2 regions of the Pseudorhizobium marinum genome follow, and region 1 is predicted to be linked to the other one. Evidence: predicted binding sites of a transcription regulator. Region 1 holds the regulator's gene; the other holds the start of a gene.
What was found. Region 1 encodes HrcA, which represses chaperone genes, less so after heat shock. Its sites were predicted from a motif close to GTTAGCACTCNCNNNNNGNGAGTGCTAAC; they were not measured.

Region 1 (3,409 bases):
CCAGGAACTGGTCAACAAGCTGCGGCAGACGGATTCTGCCTCGGCGATCTACGCCTTCCTCAATGAGGAACAGGCGTCCAACGCGGCCTGATCCTTCCCCTTCGATTGCCCAAAACAAAACCGCCTGCCATGGACGTGGCAGGCGGTTTTCGTTGTGCATGGACCTGAAGGTGTCAGCCCTGGCCGTTTTCGCTCCCGGCGGCGGCTGCCGAAGGGTCAGCCTTGGGGCCGCCCTTGGAGACGCCGACCATGGCCGGCCGCAGCACGCGATCACCAATGGTGAAGCCTGCCTGGACCACCTGCAGGACGGTGTTGTTGGGCACTTCCGGGTTGGGGATCTCGAACATCGCCTGGTGGAAGTTCGGATCGAACTTCTGGCCTTCTGCGTCGATCTTGCGGACGCCATGGCGCTCGAGGGCAGACAGCATGGAGCGTTCGGTCAGTTCCACCCCTTCCAGAAGCATCGCCAATGCCTGGTCGGCATTCTGACGAACATCTTCCGGCACGGCATCCAGTGCGCGACGCAGGTTGTCGGAGACCGCCAGCATGTCGCGTGCGAAACCGGCAACCGAATAGGACTTGGCGTCCTTGACGTCGCGATCCGTCCGGCGGCGGAGGTTTTCCATTTCGGCCACCATGCGCAGGAAACGGTCGCGCAGGTCGGCGTTCTCGGCCCTCAACACTTCCATCGGATCCGGCTCGACGGCCGTCGCCTCGTCCGCCTCGTCGGCTGCTGCGTCCTGCAGAGCGGACGCCACCGCTTCGGCGGTGTTGTCGGGGGCGTATTCGTTATGGCCCGCGTCAGGTCCGTTCTTCTTTGTCTCGTCGGTCATGACCTTCTCCGGTATTGTGGTTCACAAAGTCGTGCCCGATATCGAGGTTTGAACCTCAAAAATCAAGGCTTGGCAGGGGATTGTGTGGCTATAGCGGCTGGCGGGTGAGCCGAGCAAGAAGCTGGGCCGTGTAATCCACCATCGGCACCACGCGGGAATAATTGAGCCGGGTGGGCCCGATCACCCCGACCGCTCCGACGATCCGCTCCTCCTGATCGCGATAGGGCGCGACGATCAGCGACGAGCCGGACAGCGAGAACAGCTTGTTTTCGGAGCCGATGAAGATGCGCACGCCAGGCCCGGTTTCGGCGAGGTCGAGGATCTCGATCAGGCTGTCCTTCTTCTCCAGATCGTCAAACAGCATGCGCAGCCGGTCGAGATCATCGACATCAGTCATCCCCTCGAGGAGATTGGCACGGCCGCGGACGATCAGCTGATTGGGCTTGCCTTCTTCGCGGCTACCGGACCAGACGGCCAAGCCACGCTCCACCAGATCCTGGGACAGGATCGTCAGTTCGTCCTGAACCTCCGCCTTCAGCTTCTGCAACTGCCCCCGGAGCTCGACCAGCGTCTGACCGCTCAGATGCGCGTTCAGGAAATTGGCGGCCTCGGTCAGCTGCGAGGAGGTGACGCCAGCCGGCAGATCGATGATGCGGTTCTCCACCTGATTGTGCTCGCCCACCAGTACCGCCAGAGCCTTGGTCGGCTCCAGCCGGATGAACTCCACGTGCTTCAGCACCGGGTCGCTCTTGGCGGTGATCACGATGCCGGCGCCGCGGGAGACGCCCGACAGCATGCGGCTCGCCTCGTTCATCAGGCTTTCCATCGGCCTGTCGCGGTCTTCCGGGCGGATCTGACGCTCGATCGTCGTGCGTTCCTCCTCGGTAAGATCGCCCACCTGCATGAAGGCGTCGACGAAGAAGCGCAGGCCCGACTGGGTCGGCAGACGCCCGGCACTGATGTGCGGCGCATAGATGAGGCCAAGCTCCTCCAGGTCGCTCATCACGTTGCGGACCGAAGCGGGAGACAGCGACATCGGCAGGATGCGCGCCAGGTTCCTTGACCCGAGTGGTTCTCCAGTCTCCAGATAGGTTTCCACGATCCGGCGGAATATTTCGCGCGAACGGTCGTCCAGCCGGGTGGCGTTGTCCCCTCGTGCCATAAAGTCCATGGTTCGCTTTGAACCCTCTGATTGTCATCTGAACGTAAAATATAGTCTTTCCCCCGCCACTCCGCCAACGGAAAATCCTTGGCAAGGCGCCGCGGGACACTGTGAAGGCCCCTTTTCCTTTGCAAATGACCTGACGGCCCCTTAGAAGGCGCCTACACACTCTCGGGAGCACGATATGCGGCCTTCAGGCAGAAAAACCGACCAGATGCGCAAGGTTTCCTTCGAGCGCAACTTCTCCAAGCATGCGGAAGGCTCCTGCCTTGTCCGGTTCGGCGATACGCATGTGCTCTGCACGGCAAGCCTTGAAGAGAAGCCGCCGGCCTGGCTGCGCAACAGCGGCAAGGGCTGGGTGACGGCCGAATACGGCATGCTGCCGCGCGCCACGGGCGACCGGATGCGGCGTGAAGCCACCGCAGGAAAGCAGGGCGGTCGCACACAGGAAATTCAGCGGCTGATCGGTCGTTCGCTGCGCGCCGTCGTCGATCTGACGGCACTCGGGGAAAAGCAGATCACGATCGACTGCGACGTCATCCAGGCGGACGGCGGCACCCGGACGGCTGCCATCACCGGCGGCTGGATTGCGCTTCACGACTGCCTCAAGTGGATGGAAGCCCGCTCCATGGTGAAGCTCGACAAGGTTCTCAAAGACCACGTCGCCGCCATCTCCTGCGGTATCTTCGCCAACCAGCCGGTGATCGACCTCGATTACCTGGAGGATTCCGCCGCCGAGACCGACGCCAACTTCGTGCTGACCGGCACCGGCGGCATCGTCGAAATTCAGGGCACCGCGGAAGGCGCACCGTTCAGCGAGGAGGAATTCCTGTCGCTGCTGAAGCTTGCCAAGGCGGGGACGGAAGAGCTGGTTGCGATGCAGAAGCAGGCGATCGCGCAGTAGCCAGGAGGCGCGGGTGACGGTGCTGATCGAAGGTATCCTGGAAACCGCCCTCTATGCGGAAGACCTCGATGCCGCCGAGGCCTTCTACGGCGGAGTGCTCGGCCTCGAGCGCGTATTGCGTGCCAGCGACCGACATGTCTTCTTCCGGTGCGGCGCCGGCATTCTGCTGATCTTCAATCCGGCGGAGACGGTCAAGCCGCCGCCGGAGAATGCCCTGCAGGTACCGCAGCATGGTGCAAACGGCCCGGGGCACGCCTGTTTCCGTGTCGCCCGGGACCATCTCGACGCCATGGCGGAGAGACTTACGGCGGCCGGGATTAGCATTGAGAGCGACGTGACCTGGCCCAACGGCGCCCGGTCCATCTATTTCCGCGACCCTGCGGGCAACAGTCTCGAATGTGCCGAACCAGGTCTCTGGTCGATCGGCTGAGGTGATCCTGATGCGAAAGCTTGAAACAAAAACCATCGTCGTTGCCAGCCACAATGCCGGCAAGATCCGCGAAATCGCCG
Region 2 (3,409 bases), on a different contig from region 1:
CAGGAGAGCGGTACCACCGCCGGGCACGATGCCTTCCTGAACAGCAGCGCGGGTCGCGTTCAGGGCGTCGTCGATGCGGTCCTTGCGTTCCTTGACTTCGATTTCCGTCGAGCCACCAACGCGGATCACGGCAACGCCGCCAGCGAGCTTGGCAAGACGTTCCTGCAGCTTCTCGCGGTCGTAATCGGAAGAGGTTTCTTCGATCTGAGCCTTGATCTGGGCAACACGGCCTTCGATGTCGGACTTCTGGCCCGAACCGTCGACGATCGTGGTGTTTTCCTTGGTGATCGAGACCTTCTTCGAACGGCCGAGCATGTCGAGCGTGACATTCTCGAGCTTGATGCCGAGGTCTTCGGAGATGACAGTGCCGCCCGTCAGGATGGCGATGTCTTCCAGCATGGCCTTGCGGCGATCGCCGAAGCCAGGAGCCTTGACGGCAGCAATCTTCAGGCCGCCGCGCAGCTTGTTGACGACGAGCGTTGCAAGAGCTTCGCCTTCGACGTCTTCAGCGATGATGAGGAGCGGCTTGCCCGACTGAACGACGGCTTCGAGAACCGGCAGCATGGCCTGGAGGTTCGAAAGCTTCTTCTCGTGCAGGAGGATGTAGGGATCCTCGAGGTCAGCAACCATCTTTTCAGGGTTGGTGACGAAGTAGGGCGACAGGTAGCCGCGGTCGAACTGCATGCCTTCGACGACTTCGAGTTCGGTCTCGGCAGTCTTGGCTTCTTCGACGGTGATGACGCCTTCGTTGCCAACCTTCTGCATGGCTTCGGCGATGTCGCGGCCAACCTGGCTGTCGCCATTTGCCGAGATCGTGCCGACCTGTGCAACTTCTTCAGAGGTGGAGATCTTCTTGGCCTTGGCCTGGAGATCCTTCACGACTTCCGAAACGGCCAGATCGATGCCGCGCTTCAGGTCCATCGGGTTCATGCCGGCAGCAACGGCCTTGTTGCCTTCGCGAACGATGGCCTGGGCAAGAACGGTTGCGGTCGTGGTGCCGTCGCCGGCGATGTCGTTGGTCTTCGAAGCAACTTCGCGGACCATCTGGGCACCCATGTTTTCGAACTTGTCTTCGAGTTCGATTTCCTTGGCGACCGATACACCGTCCTTCGTGATGCGCGGTGCGCCGAAGGACTTGTCGATGATGACGTTACGACCCTTGGGGCCGAGCGTGACCTTCACTGCATCAGCGAGGATGTCGACGCCGCGCAGCATCTTTTCGCGCGCAGTGCGGCCGAACTTGATTTCTTTAGCTGCCATTTTAGGAGCTCCTGAATAGGGGTGTCAGCGGATGGATATGGACAAGACGGCTGTTCAGCCGATGATGCCCATGATGTCGGCTTCCTTCATGATGAGAAGGTCTTCGCCGTCGAGCTTGACTTCCGTGCCGGACCACTTGCCGAACAGAACGCGGTCGCCTGCCTTGACGTCGAGAGCAACGATGTTGCCCTTGTCGTCACGGACGCCGGTGCCGACAGCGACGATTTCGCCTTCCTGCGGCTTTTCCTTGGCGGTGTCCGGAATGATGATGCCACCCTTGGTCTTGGCTTCAGACTCAACGCGACGAACGACGACGCGGTCGTGAAGCGGACGAAAATTGGTGCTTGCCATTGTCTAATCCCTCGATCAAATGACATGGACGGATCTAAGGACCCGTGTAGGGTGTTAGCACTCTCGATAAGTGAGTGCCAACGGCGCTGAGATATGCTCGACCCGAGGCGGAGTCAAGAACGGTCTTCCGGAATCCCATCGATCGGCGAGATGGCCGTGGGGGCGGCGGCACCCTGCCGGCAGGGAATTTCCTTGCCATCGCGGATAAGCTTTGCCATGTCAGCGCCTGTCCCAGATATGAGTTCGGAAGCACGCATGGCCAAGCGCATCAGCAATCTCAGCGAAATCACCGGCAACTACGATGTCGTCCTCTCCGATGTCTGGGGCGTGCTCCACAACGGCATCGATGCCTTTTCCGGTGCCTGCACGGCGCTTGCGGATGCACGCAAGGCCGGCGTGACGGTGGTGCTGATCACCAATTCCCCACGGCCTTCACCGGGCGTCATCGACCAGCTTCGCATCCTCGGCGTGCCCGACGAGGCCTATGACCGCATCGTCACCTCCGGCGATGTCACGCGGCACCTGATTGCCGAAGGCCCCAAGAAGATATTCCTGCTCGGCCCCGAGCGCGACATGCCGCTCTTCGACGGTCTCGACGTCCAGGTTGTCGGAAAGGACGAGGCGGATGCCATCGTCTGCACCGGCTTCTTCGATGACGAGAAGGAAGTCCCTGAAGATTACCACGACATGCTGTCGGCCTTTCAGGCGCGCGATGTGCCCTTCATCTGCGCCAATCCCGACCTCGTCGTCGAGCGCGGCCACCGCATCATCCCCTGCGCCGGCGCCGTTGCCGCCTATTACGAGCAGCTGGGCGGCGCCACCCGCATCGCCGGCAAGCCGCACCGCCCGATCTACGAGGCGGCACTGGAAGCGGCCAAGGAAACCCGCGGCGACTTTGCGCGAGACCGCGTCATCGCCATCGGCGACGGCATGCCGACAGACGTGCGCGGCGCCATCTCGCAGGGCCTCGATCTCCTCTACATCAGCGCCGGCATTCACGTGCACGAGTACACGGTGAATGGCCAGATCGACGAAGCGATCATGAACGCCTGGCTGAAGAACGAAGGTGCTGCCCCCGGATGGTGGATGCCGCGGCTCGCCTAGGATCCCGCCATGACCGTGTTTCACCGCAACGAGAACAGGGAACCGCTGCCCGAGACGCTGAAGGGCGGCGTCGTCGCCATCGGTAACTTCGACGGCGTCCATCGCGGCCATCGCAGCGTCCTAGAACGCGCGCTGTCGCTTGCCGAGAGCCGCAACGTTCCGGCGCTGGTGCTGACCTTCGAGCCGCATCCGCGCACCGTCTTCCAGCCGGAACGGCCGGTCTCCCGTCTGACGCCGGCGCCACTGAAGGCCCGTCTCCTGGAGGCGATCGGCTTTCGCTGCGTCATCGAATACCCCTTCGATCGCGAGTTCTCCAACCGTTCGGCGGAAGAGTTCGTGCAGTCGGTGCTGGTCGACTGGCTGCATGCGGATGCCGTCGTCACCGGCTTCGACTTCCACTTCGGCAAGGGCCGCGAGGGCGGGCCCGCCTATCTGATGGCGGCAGGCGAGCGCCACGGCTTCACGGTCAGCCTCGTCGACGCCTTCCGTGACGAGAACGCCGACGTCATCTCCTCGAGCCGCATCCGGACGCTACTGGCCGAAGGCGACGTTGTCGCTGCCGCCGGTCTTCTCGGCTATCGCCACACGGTCGAGGCGCAGGTCATCGGCGGCGAAAAGCTTGGCCGAACGCTGGGCTACCCGACCGCCAACATGGCGCTGCCACCGGAAACGGAGCTGAAGGCCGGCATTTATG

Region 2: a site for HrcA is predicted at 1,665-1,693, ahead of groES (co-chaperone GroES). Genes of this name have one in related genera too.

The regions. Positions count from the first base shown of each region.
Region 1 is NZ_JMQK01000016.1:67,583-70,991, forward strand. Features, by position in the region: gene ptsN (PTS IIA-like nitrogen regulatory protein PtsN) at 1-91, shown strand, start outside; gene grpE (nucleotide exchange factor GrpE) at 174-833, opposite strand; gene hrcA (heat-inducible transcriptional repressor HrcA) at 922-2,004, opposite strand; gene rph (ribonuclease PH) at 2,180-2,899, shown strand; gene EO99_RS0118070 (VOC family protein) at 2,922-3,329, shown strand; gene rdgB (RdgB/HAM1 family non-canonical purine NTP pyrophosphatase) at 3,340-3,409, shown strand, end outside.
Region 2 is NZ_JMQK01000002.1:230,318-233,726, reverse strand. Features, by position in the region: gene groL (chaperonin GroEL) at 1-1,260, opposite strand, end outside; gene groES (co-chaperone GroES) at 1,315-1,611, opposite strand; gene EO99_RS0103265 (TIGR01459 family HAD-type hydrolase) at 1,867-2,715, shown strand; gene EO99_RS0103260 (bifunctional riboflavin kinase/FAD synthetase) at 2,725-3,409, shown strand, end outside.